Regions from separate parts of the Shewanella sp. 10N.286.52.B9 genome, predicted to be linked through region 2. Evidence: predicted binding sites of a transcription regulator. Region 2 holds the regulator's gene; the other holds the start of a gene.

Region 1 (7,927 bases), on a different contig from region 2:
GGGTATTTCATGGTTAGCAAGTTCAACCAGACGGGTATCCAATTGAAAGTCATTTAGTGAACTGTGTAACTGACGGGTCAGCTTGCCAACTTCATCAAACAGTTCACGTTGTATTGGCACTGACAGGTCACGAATGACCGCATCAGCTTGCTCTTGTTGTCCATCTTCAAGCAATTTAACAAGTTGCTGGGCTTGCTCAAGATCTATGAGCCCTGATATTGCTGCCTGCATAACTTATCCTTTGCTTAGGCTAAACGTTCAAAGATTTTATCGAGTTTTTCTTTTAACGTTGCTGCGGTAAAAGGTTTAACCACATAGCCATTAACGCCAGCTTGCGCTGCGGCAATAATTTGTTCACGTTTTGCTTCTGCTGTTACCATTAATACTGGCAAGTGTTTTAATGAATCGTCAGCTCTAATGGCTTTTAACAAATCAATCCCTTGCATACCCGGCATATTCCAATCGGTTACGACAAAGTCAAAATCGCTTTTTTGTAACATCGGTAGTGCGGTATTGCCATCATCTGCTTCTTGAGTATTATTAAATCCCAAGTCTCGCAACAAGTTCTTTATGATACGTCTCATTGTTGAAAAATCATCAACAATCAGTATCTTCATATTCTTGTCCAAGGTTTCCTCCGGTGAGCTTAATTCGTTGCTCTTATTAGTAATTATACCTGTGTCCAATGCTTGAGTTTGCCTTTGAGACGCAGCATTGCCTGACTTAAGATCTGGCTAACACGCGACTCGCTGACCTCAAGAACGGCACCGATTTCTTTTAAATTTAACGCTTCGTCATAATATAGCGACAAAACTAGCGCATCTCTTTCGGGTAATGTGGTAATTGCTTGTGCTAATGCCGATTTAAACTGCACTTCGGCTAAAGAATCAAAACTTTCATCCTCAGTTAATTCATCAGACACAATCACATCTTCTGAAACACCTAAGTCTTCAATCCCAATAACTTTTCCTACTGAAACATCGTTTAAAATATGGTGATACTCTTCAAGAGATATTTCCAATTTTTCTGCGATTTCAGTATCTCTGGCATCACGACCTAATTCTTGACCCAGTTCATCGATAACTTGTGCAACACGGCGTTGGTTACGATGTACCGAGCGCGGCACCCAATCACCACGGCGAATTTCGTCGATCATCGAACCACGAATTCGGATCCCAGCAAAGGTTTCAAATTTGGCGCCTTTAGAGCCATCAAACTTTGATGATGCTTCCAGCAGCCCCATCATCCCAGCTTGCAATAAGTCATCAAGTTGTACCGATGCTGGCAGCCTTGCCAACATATGATGTGCAATTCTTTTTACCAGCGGTGCATACTGTTCAACAATTGAGGTTTTATTATCAAACTGAGTATACGCGGCGGCTTTATTCACTCGGTGTATCCTCTTTTACTTCTTTGCGCTGAACAAGACGTTCAACAAAGAACTCTAGATGACCACCAGGCTGCTGTGGCACAGGCCAGCTCATGATTTTATTGGCTAAACCGTGGTAAGCAATGGCTGCTGGTGATTTTGGAAATGCTTCCACAACCAACTTCTGCTTACGTACTGATTTACGTAAATTTTCATCAAATGGCACTGTCGCAACAAGCTCTAAAGCCACATCTAAAAATCTATCGGTTACTTTACTTAACTTGGCGAATAACTCCATGCCTTCTCGCAAACTGCGCACCATATTTGCCACAATTTTGAAGCGGAACACACCGTGCTCACGACTTAATATTTTGATCAGGGCATAGGCATCGGTTATTGATGTCGGTTCATCACAAACTACAATCAATACATCTTGTGAGGCACGGGAAAAACTCAGCACCATATCAGAGATACCCGCTGCGGTATCAACGATTAAAATATCAAACTGGGTTTTCATATCGCTAAAGGCACGAATTAATCCAACATGTTGCGCTTGGGTCAATTCCACCATCGCTTGAGTGCCTGATGTGGCAGGTACAATACCAATGCCTTTCGGGCCTCGAACAATAATGTCGTCTAATTCTGCTTCGCCAGATAATACGTGAGATAAGTTTTTCTCAGCTCGAATACCTAACATCACATCAACGTTGGCGAGTCCTAAATCGGCATCGAGTACTAAAACCCGTTTGCCTTTCTCAGCAAGTGCTACCGCGGTATTAATCGACACACTGGTTTTACCCACGCCGCCTTTACCACCGCTGACTGCAATTACTTTTACTTTATCGTTATTTGGTTGATTCATCATACGTAAACCACTTGCTTGATCTCGGGTCATATCTTTACTCGAATGCATAGGCCATGTCATTTGACCACGCAGTGTCAGGTGACGTTTGAGGTTTTGTTTCGTTAAGTGCTGCTAACGCTTGTCTTGCTAATGAAAGCGTATCGGCAACCTGCATATCTTCTGGAACACGTTGCCCATCAGTAACATAACTTAGTGGCAACCCATTTTGGATTAATACACTTAATGCGCCAGCAATAGATACTGACTCATCTAATTTTGTCAGTATACACCCAGATAACGGGATTCTTTTAAAATGTTCTACGGCATCGAGTAACACTCTTCGTTGAGAGGTTGCCGACATCACCAAATAACTACGAATGGGTATTCTGGTGTTTGCCATCAAATCATCTAATTGCTGATAAAGGCGTAAATCTCGTTGCCCCATACCCGCAGTGTCAATCAATACTAACTTACGATTCTTAAACTGATAAAGAATTTGTTCTAATTCAGTTAAATCATGTGCTTGTTTAACTGGACAGCCCATTATTTTGCCATAAGTTGCCAATTGCTCAAAGGCTCCAATACGATAATGATCTGTGGTAATTAACGCAACTTGTTCTGGGCCATGATGAGCGGCAAATCTGGCAGCAATTTTAGCCAATGAAGTGGTTTTGCCGACACCAGTTGGACCGACAAATGCGACTACGCCACCAGTGCGCACAATATCGTCACCTTGGTTATCGAGCAGGTTGGCCAAACTTTGGGGTAAGGCTCTGACTAAATCGGCGGGAGAAAACTGCTGACTTAGGCTGGATAACTTGGCAGCGACAGCAGGCGAGAACTCTGCGGCAATTAATTTACTTTCAAGCATCGCGCCCACAGGATCGGTGCGTTTTTTCTGTTCTTTCATTAATGAAGAAACTTGATGAGTTAGCAAACCACGCAGTGACGCCATCTCTTCGCGCATTGCTTCCATTTCAGCTGAATGACCTTTATTTGGAGATCTAGACGGCTCAATGTGTTGCTGATGCTGTCTTGGTTCTTTAGCTGCAGGTTTGCTTGCTTCTAACTGTTTAGCCCAATCTGGTAATTCCGGCTCTTCATGTTGCTGGGAAATTTGTTGCTGCAGGCGGCTATGCTGCTTTTCTAATAACGCCTGTAATGAATCAGCTACTGGCGGTGGGCTGACTTTAGTGTGTGCTTTAATAGCAGGTTTATTAGCACCAATTGACACACGGTCTTCAGTCACATTCATAAAGGCTGCAACGGGCGATTTTACTGCAACATCAACTTTAGGCTCATCGTAGTCAACTGCTGCAACAATTTCGATGCCACCAGTTACTTTCTTATTCGACATGATCACCGCGTCAGAGCCCAAAGTCTCTTTGACTTGAGCTAATGCTGAGCGCATATCCTTGGCAAAAAATCGTTTAATTTTCACTACGTACCTCTTTCAAACTGAAAGTCATTGCTATTGCCCAACTGCAGATACTATGCGTATTTGCTTTTCATCGGGTATTTCTTGGTAAGAAATAACCCGTAAATTAGGAATGGTGTATTTCACAAACCGCGACAAAGTTGACCTAAGCATGCCTGATGTCAATAAAATGGCTGGTTGACCGACCATTTCTTGCTTCTGAGAAGCATCTAATAATGACTTCTGCATACGTTCTGCAAGGCCTGGCTCAATATTGGGCCCTTCACCGCCGGTTGCCTGCATAGACTTGTGCAACATCTGTTCCAACTCTGGCGCCAATGTTATGACAGGGATTTCCAATTCGGGCCCAGAGATCTCTTGCACTATCATTCGTTTCAAGGCAATACGTACTGCAGCGGTTAACACTTCAGTATCATTACTTTTGCTGCCGTATTCTAACAGTGTTTGCACGATTGTGCGCAAGTCTCGGATAGAAACTCCTTCATTAAGAAGGTTTTGCATCACTTTTACCACTGAACCTAGCGGCATAACGTCTGGTATAAAGCCATCCACTAACTTCGGCGAGTTTTTCGATAGCATATCCATTAACTGCTGCACTTCTTCATAGCCCAATAATTTAGCCGCATTATTGGTCAGTAACTGGCTTATATGAGTAGCAACAACAGTCGCGGTATCAACCACGGTATAACCTAATGTTTGCGCATGTTCACGTTGCGCTGGAGCTATCCAAACGGCTTCTAAACCAAAAGCTGGATCTTTGGTCTCTATGCCATCAAGCTTGCCGTAAACCTGACCTGGATTAATCGCTAACTCGCAATCATGTCTTACTTCTGCTTCGCCAACTACCACGCCCATTAAGGATATTTGATAGCAGTTGGGGGATAAATCTAAGTTGTCACGAATATGCACTGCCGGTACCAAAAAGCCCAATTCCTGCGATAATTTTTTACGTACCCCTTTAATTCGACTGAGTAACTCGCCGCCTTGACCTTTATCTACCAGCGGAATAAGTCGATAGCCCACTTCAAGGCCAATGGTGTCTACATGATGTACATCTTCCCAGCTTAGCTCTTTGGGCTCAGCCTCTTTGACATCGCTTGGGCCTTTAACTGCTTTTTCTAGCGCAAGGGTTTTATTGTCGTTATTGCGTTTATAAATAAAGTAAGCTGCGCCTGCGGTAATAAATGCAAACGTTAAAAACGCGAAATGTGGCATACCAGGTACAACACCCATAACAAAAAGCACGGCTGATGCAATGGCCATAGACTTAGGACTATGGAACATTTGGCTGATCATCATCCCGCCCATATCGCCAGACTCATTTTGGCGCGTCACCATCAAGGCGGCGGCGATAGATAAAAGCAATCCGGGTATTTGCGCCACCAAACCATCACCAATGGTCAGTAAGGTATAAATCTCCACCGCGCTTGAAAAATCCAAGCCGTGCTGCACCATGCCGATGACAAAACCGCCAAGGATATTAATCACCAGAATCATAATCCCAGCAATAGCATCCCCTTTCACAAATTTTGACGCACCGTCCATCGCGCCATAAAAGTCAGCTTCTTTCGTCACTTCAGCACGGCGAATACGTGCCTGATCTTGAGTTAATGTACCGGCATTTAAATCGGCATCAATGGCCATCTGTTTACCCGGCATGGCGTCCAAGGTAAAACGTGCGCTCACTTCTGAAATACGCCCCGCACCTTTGGTTACTACGGCAAAGTTGATGATGATCAGGATTAAAAACACCACTAAACCCACAGCATAGTTACCGCCAATCACCACCGAACCAAAGGCTTCAATCACTTTACCCGCGGAGTCACCACCGTTATGCCCCTCAAGTAACACTATTCGTGTTGAGGCCACATTCAATGCTAAGCGTAATAAGGTGGCCACCAGTAAAACAGTCGGAAATGCGGCAAAATCTAGTGGGCGATCACTATAAATAGCGACAAGTAACACGATTAAAGCGAGGGAAATGTTAAAGGAGAATAGAATATCAAGCAGAAATGGCGGCATCGGCAATACCACCATACCTAATGCAGCCAGCACCAATAAAGGGGTACCAATACCTTTGAATGTGCTAAATCGTATTTGCTTTGCTTGACCTAGCGCTGTCTTTACATCCATTAACCGTAAACCCTTTCGTAATATTTTTGACGCTGACATCAGCGAAATGCAATTACTAAGCCAAGCTATTAGTTAATAGCAGCTGTTGCGGTTTGAGTGCCTAAAAACACCGCAGCTAATGTTTTAAATCATCCGGAATAGGTTGATTGAGCGGAATAGGTTTTGGACGTTTACCGCGACCCTTTTGGTATTGTTTTAACTGAAATACGTAAGCTAAGATTTGTGCAATGGCGGTAAATAGTCCTTCCGGTACCTGTTGGTCAATTTTAGTTGTATGATATATGGCTCTGGCTAGCGGCGGCGCTGATACAATTGGCACTTCGTGCTCTCGGGCTATTTCGCGAATTTTAAAGGCCACATCATCAACCCCTTTTGCCACTAAAAATGGCGCAGATGAACGACTGGCATCATATTTTACTGCCACAGCGTAATGCTCTGGGTTAACCACAATCACATCGGCATTGGGCACTTCAGACATCATGCGTTTATTGGCCATCTCATGCTGCAATTGCCTAATACGGCCTTTTACTTCAGGCTTACCTTCAGAGTCTTTATACTCGTCTTTAACTTCTTGTTTGGTCATTTTAAGCTGTTTATTGTGGTTCCATATTTGAAATGGCACATCAATCACCACAATCAATAGCATTGATGAACACAATAAAATAAACATCCATACCAATAGATCCAGCGCGTGGTAAATATTTCCCGGTAAATGACCCATAGATAAGGTCAAAATATCGTAAAAATAAAACGACAATAAAAAATACGCCGATATTGCCACCACCAAAAATTTAGCAATACCTTTAGTTAGTTCAACTAAGGCCTGGGTGCCAAACATTCTTTTAAAGCCTTTAGCAGGGTTCATTTTACTGCCCTTAGGCATAAAAGCTTTAACCGAAAAAGTAATACCGCCTAAGACAATATTGCCAAGAAAGGCAATAAAGGCGAGAAAAGCAATGAAACTGAATAATGGCCAAGCAAGCTCAGCGCCAATAACCCCCCAAACTAGGAACATAGAGTTGGTGTCATAGATCTGATCCCGCTCCATGGTGAGCATTTGCGTCATCACGCTGTGTAAGCTGCGCGCCAGATCTTGGCCAACAAACGCAAACCCCACAGCAGATGCTAATAATACTGCTGCGGTTCCTAACTCTTTAGAGCGGGCGACCTGACCTTTTTCACGGGACTGTTCCAGTCGCTTGGCGGTGGGGTCCTCGGTGCGTTCTTGACCGGTATCTTCTGCCATCTTGTCCCTACTGGCTTATGGAACCGTCAATGTGACAGGTCAGTTGTAAAATATCACACATCAGCAGCTGGGCTTGCAGCCACACCTGATCAAAATGAGACATGATAGGGCCTAGGGTCAGCCAGAGAATAAATAAGCCACTGACCATAGTCACTGGAAAACCGATGGCAAAAATATTCAACTGCGGTGAAGCCCGGGTCATTACTCCAAACGAGAGGTTAATAAGCAATAATGCCACAATCGCTGATATTGACATGGTTAACGCCGCGCCAAACATATAACTGCCAAACTCGGTAAGTTTTTTATAATTGGCAATGCTAAAGCCTTCGGTTGAAACCGGAATGGTTTCAAAGCTGGCCACCAGCATTTTAAACATCAATAAATGACCATCTACACTTAAAAAAATCAAGGTCGCCAGCAATAAAAAGAAGTTACCCACTACCGGGGTTTGCTCACCGGAGCCTGGGTCCACCATGGAAGCGAAGCCTAAACTGGTTTGCATACCAATAATTTGCCCTGTTAATACAAAAGTTTGCATCACTAAAATGGTCACAAAACCAATAGCTGTGCCCACTAAAATCTGCTGAGCTGAAACAAATACTGCAGTTAATGAAAATAGCTCCACATATGCTGTTTTTGGCAGTACCGGCGCAACGGCAATGGTGATGGCCATCGCCAATAATAAGCGGATCCGCGACGGAGTCGTATTGGCGCCAAAGACCGTCATTACCATTAGCATTGAAGAAATACGAAACAGCGGCCAAATATAGGCGGCAATGGTTTGGCTAATTTCCTCGAACAGAATATCCAATGACCTAACCTATAACCTGCGGGATCATATCCACCATATTATAGAAAAAATCCATCATGGTTTGCACCAGCCAATGGCCTAAAAAC
Region 2 (20,913 bases):
AAGACCGTCAAGAACGTCAAGTTTAGTTAGGCAGAAGCCGCTAACACTGTTGATTTGAACTGCACGGCGCATTGCCACAGCATCTAACCAACCTGGACGACGTTTACGACCAGTAGTTGCACCAAACTCTTGGCCTTTATGACCTAAGTAATCACCGATCTCATTCTCAAGCTCTGTTGGGAAAGGACCTGCACCTACACGTGTAGTGTAAGCTTTCATGATACCTAGAACATAATCTAAGTGACGAGGACCAAAACCAGAACCGGTAGCGACGCCACCTGCTGTAGTGTTTGATGAAGTCACATATGGGTATGTACCATGGTCGATATCAAGTAATGTACCTTGTGCACCTTCAAACAAGATAGGCTCACCCGCTTTACGGGCTGTATCAAGTAATTCAGTAACATCAGTACACATACTCTTAAGATAATCAGCAATTGCTAATGCATCATCAAGGGTAGTTTGATAATCAACTGCGTCACAGTCATAGTATTCAGTCAGCATAAAGTTGTGATATTTCATCACTTCTTTTAATTTAACTGCGAATAACTCTGCATTGAACAAATCACCAACGCGTAGACCACGACGAGAAATTTTATCTTCATAAGCTGGACCAATACCACGACCCGTTGTACCGATAGCTTGATTGCCGCGCGCTTTTTCGCGAGCTACATCAAGAGCACAATGGAAAGGTAGGATCAGTGGACATGCTTCTGAAATAAGAAGACGCTCTTCGACAGGAACTCCACGCTCTTTAAGCATGTTGATCTCTTTCATCAAAGCATCAGGAGCCAATACCACACCATTACCGATAATGCATTTCACATTATCACGTAAAATCCCTGACGGAATTAAGTGAAGTACGGTTTTATCGCCGTCAATTACCAGAGTATGACCAGCATTGTGGCCGCCTTGGTAACGAACTACATATTTTGCCTGTTCTGTTAGAAGGTCGACAATCTTACCTTTTCCTTCGTCACCCCATTGAGTGCCGAGTACTACTACGTTTTTGCCCATCGTCTGCTGCAAGGTTGCGGTATAAAGGCGAATTTTAACAGATTTAGGGGGGTAATATGCAAGTATTTTATGCGAAAATTATTAATAGTACTATGCCGGCAGAGACTAGGCAGCCACCTAACCGCCTGAGATTATTCTTATTTTGCATCGAAAATTCGGCTAAATATTTTTTCCATTGCAGCGGAAATAATAAGGGTCCGATACCTTCAAGTACCAAAACAAGCCCCATGGCAAACATCAACATTTGAAAATTCATGGTCTAGTTCCACTATTTGGTTTACACATTAGCAAAAAACATCGACTACACCATAACGCTTCTAAGCGGTCATCGCATTACATCGAATGACTAATTGGCGTTTTTACCTAAAAAAAGCCAATAAAAAACCCAGCATATAGCTGGGTTTTTTGAATTCTGAAAACGTATTAACGTTTTGAGAATTGTGGCTTACGACGTGCTTTACGTAGACCAACTTTCTTACGCTCAACTTTACGAGCATCACGGGTAACGAAACCAGCAGAACGTAAAGAAGGACGTAGAGCTTCGTCTAACTGAAGCAATGCACGAGTAATACCGTGACGAATTGCACCTGCTTGGCCAGTGGTTCCACCGCCCTTAACAGTTACATAGATGTCAAGTTTGTCAGTCATTTCAACTAGCTCTAGAGGCTGACGAACAACCATGCGAGCAGTTTCACGACCAAAATATACATCTAGTGGACGTTGGTTAACAACGATTTGACCACTACCTGCTTTAGCGAATACGCGAGCAGTTGATGTTTTACGACGGCCAGTGCCGTAGTACTGAGTTGCAGACATTAGCTTACTCCCGTATTAGATATCAAGAACTTGAGGTTGTTGTGCAGCATGGTTATGTTCAGTGCCAGCGTAAACTTTAAGCTTACGGAACATAGCACGGCCCAAAGGACCTTTTGGTAACATACCCTTAACTGCTTTCTCGATAATCATTTCAGGCTTATGATCTTGCAGCTTTTCAAAAGAAATCTGCTTAATACCACCGATGAAACCTGTATGTGAGTAGTAAATTTTGCCTTTAGCTTTGTTACCAGTCACAGTAACTTTCTCAGCGTTAATAACGATGATGTAGTCACCAGTGTCAACATGAGGAGTATACTCTGGCTTGTGCTTACCACGTAAACGAGTAGCAATTTCAGTAGCGATACGACCTAAAGTTTTACCTTCGGCATCAACGACGAACCAGTCACGTGTGACTGTTTCTGGTGTAGCAGTAAATGTAGTCTTCATTTTTACAAAAACCCAATGTTTAAAATTCTGTCTCAATGCTGAATGCGGAATGCAAACAACACAATGACCATTTCAAAGCCCCTTCGAGCTGAAATTGGTTTAAATCGTCCACCCAAATTCGGTGGAGTAACGAGGGCAGGTGGCGGATTATAGACAAAGCTGAGTTAAAAATCACCTAATTTCTGATAGTTTTCTAAAAAACTTCTCTGGTGCTTTAGCTGATTTCATCCCTCAATAACTATTTATGGTAAATGCTCCAACATTAAATAGTCATGTGATTGCATTTCAATCAATCTTGAGCGGCAGCGTCTAAACTCAAAACTGAGTAAACCATCTGTGTAAATATCTTCTAATGAAACTTCAGCAGAAATAATTAACTTCACATTACGCTCATAAAATTCATCTACCATCGCGAGAAATCGCCGAGCAATATCATCACCGGTTGTGGCTGAGCCCATTTGTTCAAGCCCACTTAATAGAACGGTATGGTACAAACGAGCCACTTCCATATAGTCGCGCTGGGATCGAGGGCCGTCACATAAGTCTCTAAAGTTGGCCAATAGCACCCCTTGGGATTGCTGGCGAATATTCACCTCACGGCCTTCAATTTCAATGGCGTCAGTGAATACTTCTGATTCTGGAGCAAGCTGGGCAAAATAGCTTAACAAGTTGGTGTCAGCCTGCTCATCCAGTGGGTAGTGGTAAATCTCAGCTTGCTCAAGGGTTCGTAAGCGATAATCAATACCCGAATCCACATTAAGGATCTCGCAGTTTTGGTTTATTAAGGCGATTGCGGGTAAAAATCTTGCGCGCTGTAAGCCATTTTTATAGAGGTCATCGGGAATGATGTTTGAGGTGGCCACTAACGCGACCCCTTCTTTAAATAAGTGTTGGAACAAGGTGCCCAATAACATGGCATCGGTAATGTCAGAAACAAAAAATTCATCGAAACATATGATGTTATATTGCTGCGCCATTTTGTTAGCAATAGTAATTAATGGGTCCTGAACACCGTCAAGTTCGCCTAAGTCATGGTGTAGCTGGTGCATAAAGCGATGAAAGTGGGCCCGCAGTTTTTTCTCTGTTGGCAGCGCATCAAAAAAAGTATCCATCAAGTAAGTTTTACCACGACCTACTCCGCCCCATAAATATAAACCTTTGACGCTAGGGGCTGATTTTTTAAGGCCGATTGAACCTAAAAGCCGACTCAATGAGGACTGCTGAACATCGGCTGCGATAAGTTCTTCATAAACACGTTGCAATGACTTTACCGCTTGCTCTTGGGCTAAATCATGGGAGAAACCTTCACGGGTTAAATCTTGCTGGTAATGCTGCCAAGGGCTTAACTGCGACACGGGGACTACTCTCTATATACTGCTGAAAATTCCACACAACCATAACATATCACCCTTAGCCGGCGTAACGGTAAACCACATAAAAATTAACCTTTGTTAATGATGGCTGAACTTATTGAAACTTAGAACACTCCGAGGTTATATAGTCAATACAGCTAAACTGAAGTTGTATTTACGCCAGTCACCCATAATATGTGTATAAGCAAAGATTAATTTTCAAGGAGCAAGAAACAATGAAACCCAAATTAACCTTAGTTTCAGCAGCGATATTATCCGCCTCTTTATCGTTAATGCCGGCGTTGTCCCAAGCTGCAATTCCACAAACTGTTAATGGTCAAGCGCTACCTAGCCTCGCTCCCATGCTAGAAAAAACAACTCCCGCTGTCGTCTCTGTTGCAGTCAGCGGCACCCAAACCTCTAAACAACAAATTCCCGATGTGTTTCGATATTTCTTTGGCCCTAACGCCCCCCAAGAACAAGTGCGTGAACGCCCTTTTAGAGGCTTAGGATCAGGGGTCATCATTAACGCCAAAGAGGGTTACATCGTCACGAATAACCACGTTATTAATGGTGCTGATGAAATTAAAATTGGTTTACATGATGGTCGTGAGATTGACGCAAAACTCATTGGCTCAGATCCTGAATCTGATATTGCGCTATTACAAATAGAAGCGAAAAACCTTACCCAAGTGAAACAAACCAACTCTGATGATATCCGTGTCGGCGATTTTGCTATCGCCATTGGTAACCCATTTGGTTTAGGGCAAACCGTGACTTCAGGTATTGTTAGCGCCTTGGGCCGTAGCGGTTTAGGGATTGAAATGCTGGAGAACTTTATCCAAACTGACGCCGCGATTAATAGTGGTAACTCAGGCGGCGCCTTGGTTAATCTTAACGGTGAGTTAATCGGTATTAATACCGCCATTGTGGCCCCCGGTGGTGGCAACGTCGGTATTGGCTTTGCTATTCCGGCTAATATGGTTAACAACCTAATTAATCAAATTATTGAGCATGGTGAAGTTAAACGTGGCGTGCTTGGCGTTATGGGCCGAGACTTAGATAACGAATTGGCCAAAGCATTTGGTCTAGAAACCCAGCATGGCGGTTTTATTAGTGAAGTCATGCCTGATAGCGCCGCAGACAAAGCAGGTATAGAAGCGGGTGACATCATTGTCAGTGTCAATGGTAAGCAGATTAAAAACTTCCAAGCCTTGCGAGCAAAGGTCGCCACTATGGGCGCTGGTGCTAAAGTTAAAATTGGCATCATTCGCGATGGTGATAATGAAACCATTAATGTCACCCTTGGTGAGTCAAATAGCAGTTCAGGCACCAGTGCTGATGCATTACACCCAATGCTTGAAGGGGCTGAGTTAAGTAATAGCCGTAAAGGTATTGAAATTGCTGAAGTGGCTCAAGGATCGCCAGCCGCCAGAAATGGACTCGAGAAAGGCGATTTAATTGTCGGGCTAAATCGCAGTAAAGTAAAAAGCCTTAAAGACTTAAAAGAGCAGCTAAAGACTCAGCAAGGCGCGGTCGCATTGAAAATATTTCGTGACAATAAGCTGCTTTACTTGGTACTGCGTTAAAGCAGCACCGAATAAACCCTGTTGTTTTACCCAATAAGCATCGTAGCCCTGTTACGATGCTTAATTTTTTTAATCATGATAATATCTTGGGTACTTTTTCATAATTTAGTCAGCCAATGAATTTCAAAGACACAATTTTATATTTGACCAAAGCTGTGGCATTTGGATTAGTCATGGCGGCCGCTTTCATATTTGTTACTTCGATAACCAACAACAGTAATTTCAATAATGGCTTAACCACTACCCAGCACCACAATGACTTATCCTTTGCTAAAGCCGTTCGTCGAGCAGCCCCTGCTGTGGTCAATATTTATAGCCTTAGTTTAGATCAAAATAGCCCATTAAATTCAAGCTCGCTTCAAGGCTTGGGTTCTGGGGTTATCATGAGTAAAGAAGGCTACATTTTAACCAATTACCATGTAATTAAAAAAGCCGATGAAATTGTTATCGCGCTACAAGATGGCCGAAAATTTACCTCAGAAGTTGTCGGTTCAGATCCAGTCACCGATTTAGCGGTCCTTAAAATTGAAGGCGATAATCTACCTATCGTGCCGATCAATTTATCCAAACCTGCACAAGTGGGCGATGTGGTACTTGCCATTGGTAACCCTTACAACTTAGGCCAAACCATTACCCAAGGTATTATCAGTGCAACCGGCCGAAACGGCTTAAGTTCAGGCTATCTTGATTTCTTACAAACCGATGCAGCCATTAATGCCGGTAACTCTGGCGGTGCACTTATCGACACCACTGGCGAACTAATTGGTATTAATACTGCGGCATTTCAAATCGGTGATGAAGGTGGCGGGCACGGTATTAACTTTGCCATCCCAATTAAACTGGCTCACAGCATTATGGGAAAGTTGATTAAAAATGGCCGCGTTATTCGTGGCGCGTTAGGGATTTCAGGCGAGCCGTTAAGCCCTGTTATGGCGCAAATCCTCAACTTACCGGATTTAAAAGGCGTATTGGTCACCGCTGTTGATCCCAAAGGGCCTGCGGCAGATGCGAAACTGCGTCCAAGAGATGTGATTATCGCTTATGCAGAAGAGAGTGTTCCTGGGGTTGAAATGCTGATGGATAGAATTGCTGAAACAGCGCCCGGAGATAGCATCACAATGACCATCATCCGCGAAGGTAAGTCTTATGATGTGCCAGTGATTATTGGTGAGAAGGCTGTCGAACCTTAAGCACAAATTACAACTTAACCATTTAATCATAAAAAAGTCAGCTACCTTAGGTAACTGACTTTTTATTCTTTACTATAAAGCTTTGGCAAACAACTTAAGCAATCTACAGCTTATGCAATACGAACCACTTCACCGCCGATGGCTTTAAACTTATCTTCGATATGCTCATAACCACGATCTAAGTGATATATACGATCAACGGTTGTCGTACCGTCAGCCATAAGGCCTGCAATCACTAAACTCGCTGAAGCGCGTAAATCTGTCGCCATCACTTGCGCACCGTTCATGCGCTCAATACCATTAATGATGCAGGTGTTACCCTCTAGCTCCATTTCAGCGCCCATACGGCTTAACTCAGGTACATGCATAAAACGATTTTCAAAAATCGTTTCAGTCACATGACTGGTGCCTTCAGCTAATGCGTTTAACACACAAAATTGCGCTTGCATGTCCGTCGGAAAAGCAGGATATGGCGCAGTTTTAATATTAACCGCTTTAGGGCGCTTGCCTTGCATATCAAGTTCAATCCAATCGTCGCCAGTATTAATCACCGCGCCAGCATCTTCAAGTTTTGCCAGAACTGCTTCTAGGCTTGAAGGATCGGCGCTTAGACAGCGAATTTTTCCGCGCGTCACGGCTGCAGCCACTAAAAATGAGCCGGTTTCGATGCGATCAGGCATCACTCTGTGGTTACAACCAGAGAGTTTCTCAACCCCTTGAATACGCAAGGTTGCGCTGCCAACACCGGTAATTTTTGCGCCCATTGCAATTAAGCAATGTGCTAAATCATTAATTTCAGGTTCGCGAGCGGCATTTTCAATAATGGTTTCACCATCAGCTAAGGTCGCAGCCATCAATAGGTTTTCAGTGGCACCAACGCTGACCATATCCATAAAGATATGCGCGCCTTTTAAGCGGCCATCAACTCTGGCTTTAATATAACCTTCTTTTACCTCAATAGTAGCGCCCATTTGCTCTAGCCCTTGCAAATGCAAGTTCACAGGTCTTGCGCCAATCGCGCAGCCACCAGGCAATGAAACATCAGCGGTACCAAATCGAGCCAGTAACGGCCCTAAAATCAAAATAGAGGCGCGCATGGTTCTAACCAAATCGTATGGCGCACAAAACTCTTTGAGATTAGTGGTTGAGATCCGATATTGGCTATTGCCTAACTCAGTGACATCAGCACCAAGGCAGCGAAGTAATTCACAGGTTGTTTTTACATCGCGAAGGTTAGGTACATTCGAAATATTAAAGTCAGTTTCAGCTAAAACACCAGCAAACAGGATCGGCAAAGCCGCATTCTTGGCGCCAGAGATGGTCACATCTCCGGCAAGGGGCTTGCTGGCTTGTATTGTTAATTTATCCACACTAATTCTCTACACTCAGTATTACGCTTACATATTAAATAATTTTTCACGCTTCCACTGAGTCGGCGTAAAAGTCTTGATAGTAAGCGCATGTAACTCACCACTGGCAATATGTTCATTCAGTGGTGCATAAATGGTCTGCTGCTGCTTCACTTTACTCATAGCGTCGAACATTTCGCCAACTGCAACCACTTTGTAGTGGCTACCATCTGAAGTCACATGTACTTCATCTAGGGTTAACGCCTCTGATAAAATCTGCTCAATTACTTTGCAATCCATGAAATGTGCTACCTTAAATTCAATGCTATTGTTCTATGAAAAAGGACTCTAAATCATACAACTCGATAAGTTTTTTTAGATGCTTACTCGGATTAGCCAAGCTCCTTGGCTGAGTGTTGTCCCCATGACAATGACCTAAACATATTAGTTCAAGCAATAAGGCCACGCCTGCACTGTCAACATACTCTAAAGCAGACAAGTCTAACACTTGAGTCGTATCAGTAAACAATTGTTGTTGATTTGGCCACAATTCTCTGACCTCAACCTGAGTTAATTGCCCTTTTAGGTGACAAATATCACCTTGCTGTGAAAATTCAATCACGCAGCATTGCCCTCGTCCTGATCTAAGCGAATATTTTGGTTGGTGCGCTCATAAAGCATGTCGATGACCTTATCGACGCCTTTTTGGCGAATTAAATTGGAAATTTCTGATTGCTTTGACGCCAGTAAACTCACGCCTTCCGCCACCAAATCAAACGCTTTCCAGCTGTCATCTTTTAGACGTCTGGCTTTAAACACCACTTTAATGGGCGGGCGACCATCTTCAATAATTTCGACGCGGACATCGATCATTTTCTCGTTACTAAAATCAGCAGCCGGGAAAAACTGTACTTGCTGACCAGTGTACTCAGTAAAGGCTTGGGCATAGGTAGCCACTAAATAACCTTCAAAAGCATCCACAAACCGCTGACGTTGTTCAGGAGTCGTGTCACGCAGGTATTGCCCCATCACTTTATACGCGGCGTATTTATAATCAACATAGGGCATAAGCTCTTCGCGAACGATAACTTTTAAATAGCTTAAATCATTGTCAATGAGGGCTTTGTCTTTATCAAAACGCGCAAAGGTTTTCTCTGATACTTGCTGCACCAGCTTGAACGGATCATGGGTATCTATGTCATCAGTCGTCAGCTCTGCAGCACCAAGCTGGCTGATGCTTAACCATAAAAAGACACTTAACATAACGCGAATAAACTGCTTCATATACCGCTCCTACTTATCATCCGATGACATGCTATAGATTAACTGACCGATTAAGTCTTCCAGTACTAATGCTGAGCGCGTGTCATAAATTTTATCGCCATCAGCGAGCATCTCAATATCATCATCCATAAAGCCTGGGGTTAACCCCAAAAACTGCTCACCCAATAAACCTGCAGTTAAAATCGATAAGCTGCTGGTCTCTGGAAATTGATCATATTGCTTATCCATAGTGATGCTCACTATCGGTACAAGCTTTTTGGGGTCGAGCTGAATATCAGTTACCCTTCCGACAACCACCCCGCCCACTTTCACTGGCGAGCGTACTTTTAAGCCACCGATATTGCTAAATTCAGCGTGTAAACTGTAAGTTGCCTGATTAGGCTTAAGCTCAACATTGGCCACATTAAATACCAGCACACAAAATGCCACTAAGCCTGACAATAAGAACAATCCAACCAATAACTCTATTTTCCGTGTCAACATACGACTAAACCACTTTAATTAATGAATGCAAAATTTACCCAACTTACCTCCCGCTAACACTCAGCAGTTAACATCAATTGCCGAACATAATCGCTGTCAGTAAAAAATCGAGCGCTAACACTGCTAAACTCGCCTGAACCACAGTGGATGTGGTCGCTCGGCTAATGCCTTCGGGGTTGGGAATGACTTCATAACCACGATATAAAGATATCCAGGTTACCACTACGCCAAAAAGCACACTTTTGATTAAACAATTTACAATATCTTGGCGCCACTCAACCGATGCTTGCAGAATTGACCAAAAAGAGCCGCTATCAATGCCTTTCCATTCAACTCCCACTAAATGACCGCCGATAATGCCAACAAGACAAAACATCATCACTAATAATGGCAGGGTGATAACCCCCGCCCAAAAACGTGGCGCTATGATTTGGTGTAAAGGGTCAACCGCCATCATCTCTAAGCTTGATAACTGCTCGGTTGACTTCATTAAGCCAATTTCAGCGGTTAATGCCGAGCCTGCGCGCCCTGCAAAAAGTAATGCCGCAACCACAGGACCAAGCTCTCTTAATAAGCTCAATGCCACCATGGGCCCTAGGCTTTCGACCGTGCCAAAATCAGCCAGTACCGTATAAGCTTGTAATGCCAGCACCATACCGATGAACAGGCCAGAGACTATGATGATCACCATGGAGCGAACACCCAACACATAAACTTGCTTGGTGATTAAGCCAATATCTTTTTTAACATTCGGCCAACGGGCAATAGCGCCCCATAACATCAGCCCTGCTCGGCCTAGACCTGAAATAAAATCCAAAGCAAAGCGGCCAATATTACTGATAAAGTTAATCACGTCCACTTAACATCTCCTGTTGATAGTCTTCAGCTGGATAATGAAAAGCCACCGGCCCATCGGGTGCTCCATGAATAAATTGCTCAATTTGTGGATTGGTTGAAGCCCGTAATTCAGCAGGCGTGCCTGAAGCGATTACTTTTTTCTCGGCGATAACATAAACATAGTCGGCAATACTCAATACTGCATCCACATCGTGGGACACGACCACCGAAGTCAGCCTCAATGTTTCAGATAATTCGCCAATCAATTTCACCAGCACCGCCATCGAAATAGGATCTTGACCGGCGAAAGGCTCGTCATACAAAATCATTTCAGGCTCAAGTGCTATCGCCCGCGCCAATGCAACTCGGCGCTGCATGCCGCCGGATAACTCATTGGGCATCATCAGAGCGGCGCCCCGCAGCCCCACGGCTTGCAGCTTCATCAACACAATCTTACGAATAATAGTTTCAGCTAACCCTGAGTGCTCACGCAGCGCAAACGCCACATTATCAAACACATTCATATCGGTAAAAAGCGCCCCACTTTGAAACAACATACTCATGCGCTTTCGCTGCTCAAATAATTGTTGCCGCTTCAGTTGGTGAATGTTTTGCCCAGCAAAAAGCACCTCACCACTATCAGGGGTTAATTGACCGCCGATAAGTTTAAGTAAGGTGGTTTTACCTATGCCACTTGGCCCCATAATGGCGGTCACTTTGCCAGTTGGAATGCTGAGACTGATATCATCAAAGATAACCTTAGTCCCTCGGCTAAAGCCCATGTTCTTAACTTCTACAAGGGCTGACCTAGTGGGCTCTAAACTTGGAGTAGACATGTCTATAGAGGAAATAATAGCCTTCCTAGAGAACGAGATGTAGAGCTGAAGTGTACGAAATTGTGTAAGAACCTACAACAAATCAATCACCATGCGTTACAATCCCTAACAATTTTCGCAATAGCGACGATTTTTGTTAATATCTGACAAAAATATCGCCATAACTCAAATAATTGGAACAAGATGCTTTTTAATATCATGATGCTCATCGTCGGATTGGGCGCATTAGTTTGGAGCGCAGATCGCTTTGTTTACGGAGCTGCCGCCTTTGCTAGAAACTTAGGCCTGCCACCAATGTTAATCGGTTTAACCATTGTGGCCATGGGCAGCTCAGCGCCAGAAATGCTGGTTGCTGCCACCGCATCAATGGAAGGCATGAGCGATACTGCAATTGGTAACGTGCTCGGCTCAAACGTGGCTAACATCACCTTGATATTAGGGGTTACCGCATTGTTTGGGGCTATTTCAGTTCGCTCAGAAACCTTAAAGCGTGAAATTCCAATCATGATTGCGGCAACCGTATTAGCTGGCTACCTTATTCACGATGGCATGCTCACCCGTGTTGAAGGAGGGGTATTATTAATCGCATTTTTCGCCTTGATGGGCTATTTCATTTGGAGCGCGATGCGAAATAAGAAAAAAGATGTCCTAGCTGATGAGTCTGACGCAGAGATCCCTAAAAATGTACGCACATTACATGCTATTATCTGGATCATTGTTGGTATGGTGTTATTGCCACTCTCGGCAGACTGGATGGTGACGGGCGCGGTAGGCATTGCCAAGACATTTGGCTTGTCAGATCTGGTCATCGGCTTGACCATTATTGCCATTGGCACCAGTTTACCGGAACTAGCAGCATGCATCGCTGGCGTCCTAAAAAAAGAAGACGACCTCGCGATTGGTAATATTGTTGGCTCAAACATTTTTAATATTTTAGCAGTGCTGGCCATTCCAGGGCTGATTGCCCCAGGTGAAATCGACATAAATGCAAGCGGTCGAGATTTTTACATGGTACTAGCAACCAGCACCGCATTAGCAGTACTGGTATTATCGAGTGGCGCTAAAAAGCAGCTTACTCGCTGGCATGGAGCCCTTTTATTAATCGTCTTTATTGCGTACCAAGTTGTCTTATTTCAATCACAATAATGGGGCATAAAGATGTGTGACTCACCAAAGCGTAACCCGAAATCGCTTTGGACAATAGAGAGATACATATGACAGAACAAACACAATTGCGCCAATGGGGTCGTCAAGTCATTGATATTGAAAAGGCAGCATTAGATAACCTTTATCAATATGTAGACTCAGACGAGTTTGGCCAAGCCTGTGAACTCATTTTAGAATGTAAAGGCAAAGTCATTGTCATGGGCATGGGCAAATCTGGCCACATTGGCAATAAGATTTCTGCCACACTCGCCAGCACAGGCACGCCTGCATTTTTTGTTCACCCTGGCGAAGCAAGCCATGGCGACTTAGGCGCTCTGGCAAAAAATGATATTATTTTAGCCATATCAAATTCTGGTGAAGCCAGTGAAATTCTCACCTTAATGCCCGTTATACAGCGCATGGGGGTCCCGGTAATCGCGATTACGGGTAAACCAGAATCCAATATGGCCAAGCTATCTAAACTGCATTTATGTATTGAAGTGCCTGAAGAGGCCTGCCCATTAGGGCTAGCACCAACATCAAGCACTACCGCAACCTTGGTGATGGGTGACGCCTTGGCCGTAGCATTATTGCAAGCGAAAGGCTTTACCCGTGATGATTTCGCCCTATCCCACCCTGGTGGATCTTTAGGTCGTAAACTATTACTTAAAGTCAGCGATGTAATGCACAAAGGCGCTGATATTCCACAGGTGAAAAGTGAGCTCTGCATTACTGAAACCCTATATGAGATCTCAAATAAAGGTTTAGGTATGACTGCAGTGATCGATAATGCAGACAAGCTAGTCGGGATCTTTACTGACGGTGATTTACGCCGCGTCATCGATGCTGAAGTGAACCTGCGTACTACCGCTATTGCCGATGTAATGACAACCAACTGCATTACCATCAGCCCAGGTATTTTAGCCGCGCAAGCATTACAGATTATGGAAGAAAAAAGTATTAACGGTTTAATTGTCGTAGACGAGAACCAACGCCCAGTCGGCGCACTTAACATGCTCGATATGGTTAAAGCTGGAGTCATTTAACATGTCATTACACGAAACACTGCACCAAGGTTTTTACGGCCCAATCTCTGATGATGTTTGGCAAAAAGCCAAAAAAATTAAGCTGCTTATTTGCGATGTCGATGGGGTATTTTCCGATGGCCGTATTTATTTAAGTAATGCAGGGGAAGAGTTAAAAGCATTTCATACCCGTGATGGTTATGGCATTCGCTCTATTTTAACCAGTAATATTCATGTTGCTGTGATAACCGGGCGTAAATCTGCCATTGTGGAAAATAGAATGACCGCTTTAGGTGTCACTCATATTTATCAAGGTGTTGATGATAAACTAGTGCCTTACCAAAGCCTGTTAGATACCTATGGCGTTAGCCCAGATGAAGTCGCCTATATTGGTGATGACATGGTTGACTTACCTGTGATGAAACAGGTTGGCCTTGCAGTTTGTGTGGCTGATGGCCATCCTTATGTTAAACAACATTGCCATATGACCACCACCATTAACGGCGGAAATGGCGCATTACGTGAACTCACCGATTTGCTATTACTTAGCCAAGATAAGTTTGAAAATGCCCACGGAATGAGTATATGAGCCGAGTGACCTTCGCTATTATCGGATTTTTTGGCGCAGCCTTAGTCCTTTATTGGCAAGTACAAATTAAACGTAGTCAGATGGAGGCAAGTAAATTGCCTGCCCCTGCTCGCCCTGATTTTATCGCCAATGACTTACGCACCACTGAATTTAATGAGCAAGGTTTAGTGCAAAGCCGAGTCTCAGCGAAATACATGGAGCACTTTCAGCAAAGTAATGAAACCATGTTTACTGAGCCTGTCTACCTTATTTATCCTGAAAATGGTGAAGCCGAATGGCAATTAAGCGCAGATTTAGGCAAGCTGAATAATGAAACAGGCAAAGTAGTTTTAGAAAATAATGTTATTATTGATGCAATAAACATCGACGAGCCATTACAATCTTTGACAACCACCATGTTGGCACTCGATATGAACACCATGATTTTGACCTCAGATAGACAAATTTTTGTTACTGGGTCAGATTTTAATATACAAGGTTTAGGCCTGTATGCTGATTTAAATGCTCAAGAACTTGAACTTTTAAGTCAAGTAGAAGGAACGTATGAAGCAAAGTAAACTTTTGATTGCCTCACTACTCAGTGTAGTCAGTATTGCCAGCGCCTATGCAAAAGAAGGCGATTTACAGCAAGAGCTTAAAGTCGCAGCTGTGAGCCAAAAAGCTGACATAAAAAACAATCAGGTCATCTTCTATGGCCCAGTTAATGTGACTCAAGGGTCGATTAACATTAATGCCGACGAATTACGCGCATTTGGCACCGAAAGCGGCACCCAAAAAACCATGATTGCCACAGGTAACCCTGCGACATTTTCCCAAGAGTTAGATGATGGCCGTATTGGTACTGCCAGTGCCGATGAAATTAAATATGAGCTTGCCACTAGCATTTTAACCTTAACGGGTAATGCTAAATTGGACCAAGCTGGCAGCCAGGTTACTGGTAACCTAATTAGCTACAACATTGAAAAGCAGCAGTTAATTGCTGAAAGCACCGGTACTGGTGAAGATCGGGTTATCACTATTTTTCAACCAGAAAGTCACCCAGACTTGATTGATTCTGAAAAGAAAAAAGATGAGCAACCACATTTACCAGACAGCGCTAAACCCGGTGATGACACGCCACCAGCTATAATTGAAAACAACAATTTATCTGCTGTAGAGGCTGTGAACTCAACTGAAACACCCGAAGTAACTGAATCACTTAACGCTGAGGCGCAGGCGACATTGTCAGCCCCAGCAGCTGAGCAAAATGACTAATGACCCAAATTACGTTAACCGCTGAAAATCTCGCTAAGAGTTATAAAAGTCGCCAGGTAGTAAAAGATGTCAGCCTGACGGTAAAAACCGGCCAAATTGTTGGCTTACTTGGCCCTAATGGTGCGGGTAAAACCACCACCTTTTATATGGTCGTAGGCCTAGTCAAAAGTGATAAGGGCCGCATTCTGATCGATGAAGATGATTTAACCGCAGATCCAATGCATTTGCGCGCCCGAAAAGGCATTGGCTACTTACCTCAAGAAGCCAGTATTTTTCGTAAGCTCACAGTACACGATAATATAATGGCAGTGCTTCAAACTCGCAAAAGCTTATCAAATGAGCAGCGCATTGAAGAACTGGAACATTTATTAGAAGAATTTAACATAACTCATATCCGTGATAGCCAAGGTATGGCGTTATCGGGAGGCGAGCGTCGCCGAGTTGAAATTGCACGCGCATTAGCGGCAAATCCTAAGTTTATTTTATTAGATGAACCTTTTGCAGGGGTAGATCCTATCTCAGTAATCGACATCAAGAAAATTATTCAACAACTTAAAAGCCGTGGTTTAGGGGTGCTAATTACCGACCATAATGTCCGTGAAACACTTGATGTGTGTGAGCGAGCATATATTGTGAGTCACGGAAACTTGATTGCTGAAGGAACACCTGCTGAGATCTTAGTCAATCAGCAAGTTAGGTCGGTATACTTAGGTGAACAATTCAAGCTATAGTTAGCACTATTCAGTTTTTAGTATGGCATTCGCGGCCAACAACAAACCTTAATCTAGTCTATTTTTCTAGGATCATAAACTAGCGCCCACACTGTTCGTCGCGATGATGTAATTCAATTAGGGACAAGCGGTACATGAAAGCCTCACTCCAACTCAAAATGGGTCAACACTTAACCATGACCCCACAGTTGCAACAAGCGATTCGCTTATTGCAACTTTCCTCATTGGAGCTACAGCAAGAAATTCAACAAGCACTTGATTCAAACCCGCTATTAGAGCTTGAAGACGAATTCACTAAAGCCAAAGAGCCCGTAAAAGAAAACGCCCTGCAAACTGACACCGATTTTAGTGATAATAGCCAAGTCACCATAGAAAAAGACACCTCAACGGTTGATACCACTGAATCGCTCACTAAAGATTCTATGCCTGAAGAACTCCCTATGGATACCACATGGGATGAGGTGTATACCGCCTCGCCTACTTCTGGCTCTGGCGCAGTATCGAGCGGTAATGATATGCCGTTTCAAGGCGAAACCAGTGAAGGCTTGTATGAGCATCTTGAATGGCAAAAAAACCTCACTCCCTTTTCTGAAAATGACTTAGTGATTGCAACCGCCATTATTGATGCCATTGATGAGCGCGGTTACCTCACCCAGAGCGTTGAAGACATTTTGCAATCCTTAGGCACTGACGATATCGAACTCGATGAAGTTGAAGCTGTACTTAAACGGGTACAACACTTCGATCCCGTCGGCATTGCAGCGCGAGATTTAAGTGAGTGTCTATTAATTCAATTAGGCCAATACCCTAATGAAATTCCTTGCATAGATAATGTTAAGTTACTGATTAAAGATCATCTTGATTTAATCGCCGGTCGTGACTTTAGGTTACTGATGCGTAAAACCAAGCTTAAAGAAGATGATTTACGTGAAGCCATTGAATTTATTCAAACGCTCAATCCACGTCCAGGCTTGCAAATTACCCCCATTAAAGATGAGTACGTCATTCCTGATGTTACTGTACTTAAAAAGAATGGTCGCTGGGTGGTCGAGCTAAATCCCGATAACATGCCTAAAATTGGCGTTAATCAGCAATATGCAGCTATGGCCAAAGGCGGTTCAAGCCAAGCTGACAGCCAATTTATTCGTGGTCATTTACAAGAAGCTAAATGGTTTATCAAAAGCATCGATAGCCGTAATGAAACCTTACTAAAAGTGGCTAACTGTATCGTACAATTTCAGCAAGGTTTCTTTGAGTTCGGTGAAGAAGCCATGAAGCCGATGGTGCTCAATGATATTGCTGAAGCGGTTGAAATGCACGAGTCGACCATTTCACGGGTCACGACCCAAAAATACATGCATACCCCCCGTGGACTTTTTGAACTAAAATATTTTTTCTCAAGCCATGTAAGTACCGATGATGGTGGAGAATGCTCTTCTACAGCAATTCGCGCATTTATTAAAAAGCTCGTAGCTGCAGAAAACCCGAAAAAGCCTCTTAGTGATAGTAAAATGGCGACACTATTGGCTGAACAAGGGATTAACGTTGCTCGACGTACGATAGCCAAATATCGAGAGGCAATGCTCATCCCTCCCTCAAACCAACGCAAAAGCTTATAACTTTTGTTATTGGAGGATGACCTATGCAAATTAACCTGACTGGAAACCATATTGAAATAACTCAATCTTTACGGGAATACGTGCAAACAAAATTTTCAAAGCTTGAACGACACTTCGAACAGATCAATAATGTTCACGTTGTGCTCGATGTTCAAAAGCTACAACAGATTGCCGAAGCCAAACTGCACCTAAAAGGCGGTGAAGTGTTTGCTGTATCGCGTAACGCTGATATGTATGTGGCAATAGACGCCCTGATAGATAAGCTAGACCGTCAGGTAATTAAACATAAAGAGAAACTCACTAAGCATTAACGATGGAACTTCGTACCATCCTGCAGCCGGCGTGCACTACCTGTGCCACTCCGGGCAGTAAGAAAAAGGTACTGGAATTAATCAGCAATTTAATGGCTGCCCAGTACCCAACCCTTTCTTCACAGGCTATTTTTGAAAGTCTAATAGCGCGTGAAAAAATGGGCAGTACAGGTATAGGAAATGGCATAGCAATTCCACATGGGCGCTTAGATAATATCGAAGAACCCATTGCTATTTTAATCAAATGCGAAGAGCCAATCGCCTTTGATGCCATAGACAAGCAACCTGTAGATATTTTATTTGCGCTTCTTGTACCTGCAGATCAGTGCCAGCAACACCTAAGCACATTATCTAGCATGGCAGAGAAACTCAGTGATAAATTGATACTTAAACGACTTCGAAAGAGTCATGACGCTACAGAACTTTATCAGGTTATTACTGCATGAAACTTGTCATCGTATCGGGACGTTCAGGTTCAGGAAAATCAGTCGCACTGAGAGTGCTTGAAGATTTAGGTTATTACTGTGTTGATAACCTGCCACTGCCACTGATTGGCAGCCTGCTTGAACAGCTTAAAGATAGTAACGAGCTTGTCGCCATTAGCGTCGATGTGCGTAATATCGAAGAGCAAGGCAAAGTACTCAAAGAGCAAATTGCTTTACTGTCTGACGATACCAGCATTACCAGTTTCTTTTTAAACGCCAACGATAAAGTGTTACTGAAGCGTTTTAGTGAGACCCGCCGATTACACCCACTGTCTAAGAATCAAATTTCGTTACAAGAAGCCATTAAGCTTGAGGGGCGGTTACTCGAACCCATAGCCAAAATGGTTGATCACTATATCGACACCTCGCAAACTAATATCTACGAATTGAGCGATCATGTTCGGCAAATCTTGCTAGGCAGTGTTGATAAAGAATTAGTGGTACATTTTGAGTCATTTGGCTTTAAGCATGGCATGCCGGCTGAAGCAGACTTTATGTTTGATGTGCGCTTTTTACCGAATCCGCACTGGGAGCTTGAGTTAAGGCCCTACACAGGCCTAGATGCGCCCGTGCAAGAGTTCTTAGAGCGACAGCCTTTGGTGAATAAGTTTATCTGGCAAATTGAAAACCTTTTTGACACTTGGATGCCACATTTAGAGCGTAATAACCGCAGCTACCTGACCATTGCCATTGGTTGTACTGGCGGTCAGCACCGTTCGGTTTATATTGCCGATCAGCTCGCTAAACGTTTCAACAACTCTAAGCACAAAGTCAGCGCCCGCCATAGAGAGCTTGGCATTGAATAAGCTAACCACAACGCCAGCCAAAACGGTGGCCTATTCAAAGCAAATTACCATCAGTAACAAGCTAGGCTTGCATGCGCGAGCGGCGACTAAATTGGCAATTTTAGCTACCGAGTTTGACGCAACTATCACCCTTATCCAAGGTGAGAAACAAGCCAGTGCTGCCAGTGTATTGGGGTTATTAATGTTAGAAAGTGGCATTGGTAAAATCATTACTGTTGAAGCTCAAGGCCGTGATGCAGAAAAAGCCCTTGAGGCCGTATGCAAGTTAATCAACGATAAATTTGACGAAGAAAGCTAACCGCCTGCGCCCAGTAACATCTCCAAGGAAACACAGCGACTCACCTTTACCATTATTTTATTAGCTATACTCAACACACCACCAAGCAGTATTAGCGTATTTATGAATTGCGCATCAAGCCATCAGATATTAGAAATTTCTTCATTCTTTCCGGTGAGTTAAGTTAACATTTCATCATCGTCTTTTCAGGAGTAGCCAATGGGTATTGAAGTCATCGACAGCGAACTGACCGAACAACGTCTTAATCAGCTTACACAAGCATTAGGTAGCGGTATGTTTGTTCATGTCAGAAATATGCTTCATGACATGGCCGCCTCCGATGTCGCATTAATTCTTGAATCATCACCGCCGAAAACTCGTCAAGTGTTATGGCAACTGATTGATCATGAGCAAGCGGGTGAAATCCTAGAAGAACTCGGTGAAGAGTTAAAAGATTCACTCATCAGCGCTATGACCCCAGAAAAAGTAGCCCAAGCCACCTCTGGGATGGATACCGATGACTTGGCTTACATCTTAAGAAGTTTGCCAGATGCTGTTTATAAAAAAGTACTGCAATCCATGAGCAGTCAAGACCGCCATCGCGTCGAACAAGCACTGTCATACCCTGATGACACCGCTGGCAGTATCATGAATACTGATACGGTCACTTTGCGTCCTGACGTTAATATTGATGTGGTATTACGCTATTTGCGCCAGCGCGGCAACTTACCCGATACCACAGATACCTTATATGTGGTTGATCGCAACGATCATGTGCTTGGTGGGGTGCGCCTTGCCGATCTACTCACCTGTGATCCTAATTCAACCATTCGCAGCATCATGGATCCTGAATTAGAAAGCATCCCTGTGGACATGCCTGATAATGAAGTGGCGCAATTATTTGAACGCCATGACTGGATTTCGGCCCCAGTGGTAGATGAAGCGCAAAAATTATTAGGCCGTATTACCATTGATGATGTGGTCGATGTTATTCGTGAAGACGCCGAACACTCAATGATGGGGATGGCGGGTATGGATGACGATGAAGATACCTTTGGCCCCGTAATGAAAAGCACCTTCAGACGCTCGCTATGGCTTACCATTAACTTGTTTGCCGCCTTACTTGCTGCATCAGTAAGTAATATGTTTGAAGGCACGTTAGAGCAATTTGCCACCATCGCGATTTTAATGACTATTGTCCCTAGTATGGGCGGTGTGGCAGGCAATCAAACCTTAGCTCTGGTTATTCGTGGTATCGCCTTGGGTCATATTGGCCAAAGTAACTCCCGTTGGCTTATCGGTAAAGAATTAGCCATTGGTTTTCTTAATGGCCTCATGTGGTCGGTACTGGTCTTCTTTGCAGTGTGGCTATGGAAAGGTGATATGGCACTGGGCGGTCTCATTGGCGGCGCGATGCTCATTAACATGACCGTTGCCGGACTAGCGGGGGCCAGTATTCCGCTCATACTT

Evidence for each region. Region 2 encodes sigma-54, which starts transcription at its own class of promoters, with help from an activator protein. Its sites were predicted from a motif close to GTTGGCACGNNNNTNGNNT; they were not measured.
Region 1: the regulator sigma-54 is predicted to act here: its motif matches at 5,831-5,849, upstream of flhA (flagellar biosynthesis protein FlhA).

The regions. Positions count from the first base shown of each region.
Region 1 covers NZ_MCTY01000047.1:61,052-68,978, forward strand. Annotated here, with positions in the region: gene BCU91_RS04050 (protein phosphatase CheZ) at 1-231, opposite strand, end outside; gene cheY (chemotaxis response regulator CheY) at 246-629, opposite strand; gene BCU91_RS04060 (RNA polymerase sigma factor FliA) at 671-1,390, opposite strand; gene BCU91_RS04065 (MinD/ParA family protein) at 1,383-2,264, opposite strand; gene flhF (flagellar biosynthesis protein FlhF) at 2,269-3,654, opposite strand; gene flhA (flagellar biosynthesis protein FlhA) at 3,685-5,784, opposite strand; gene flhB (flagellar biosynthesis protein FlhB) at 5,900-7,030, opposite strand; gene fliR (flagellar biosynthetic protein FliR) at 7,038-7,841, opposite strand; gene fliQ (flagellar biosynthesis protein FliQ) at 7,846-7,927, opposite strand, start outside.
Region 2 covers NZ_MCTY01000190.1:39,007-59,919, forward strand. Annotated here, with positions in the region: gene BCU91_RS14240 (adenylosuccinate synthase) at 1-1,017, opposite strand, end outside; gene BCU91_RS14245 (DUF2065 family protein) at 1,085-1,273, opposite strand; gene rpsI (30S ribosomal protein S9) at 1,441-1,833, opposite strand; gene rplM (50S ribosomal protein L13) at 1,849-2,280, opposite strand; gene zapE (cell division protein ZapE) at 2,523-3,635, opposite strand; gene BCU91_RS14265 (DegQ family serine endoprotease) at 3,869-5,221, shown strand; gene degS (outer membrane-stress sensor serine endopeptidase DegS) at 5,338-6,411, shown strand; gene murA (UDP-N-acetylglucosamine 1-carboxyvinyltransferase) at 6,522-7,781, opposite strand; gene BCU91_RS14280 (BolA family protein) at 7,809-8,060, opposite strand; gene BCU91_RS14285 (STAS domain-containing protein) at 8,086-8,382, opposite strand; gene BCU91_RS14290 (ABC transporter substrate-binding protein) at 8,379-9,023, opposite strand; gene mlaD (outer membrane lipid asymmetry maintenance protein MlaD) at 9,054-9,527, opposite strand; gene mlaE (lipid asymmetry maintenance ABC transporter permease subunit MlaE) at 9,601-10,386, opposite strand; gene BCU91_RS14305 (ATP-binding cassette domain-containing protein) at 10,373-11,200, opposite strand; gene BCU91_RS14310 (calcium/sodium antiporter) at 11,384-12,346, shown strand; gene BCU91_RS14315 (KpsF/GutQ family sugar-phosphate isomerase) at 12,415-13,392, shown strand; gene kdsC (3-deoxy-manno-octulosonate-8-phosphatase KdsC) at 13,394-13,960, shown strand; gene lptC (LPS export ABC transporter periplasmic protein LptC) at 13,957-14,517, shown strand; gene lptA (lipopolysaccharide transport periplasmic protein LptA) at 14,504-15,214, shown strand; gene lptB (LPS export ABC transporter ATP-binding protein) at 15,214-15,945, shown strand; gene BCU91_RS14340 (RNA polymerase factor sigma-54) at 16,080-17,564, shown strand; gene hpf (ribosome hibernation promoting factor) at 17,588-17,875, shown strand; gene ptsN (PTS IIA-like nitrogen regulatory protein PtsN) at 17,878-18,321, shown strand; gene rapZ (RNase adapter RapZ) at 18,318-19,166, shown strand; gene BCU91_RS14360 (HPr family phosphocarrier protein) at 19,192-19,464, shown strand; gene mgtE (magnesium transporter) at 19,663-20,913, shown strand, end outside.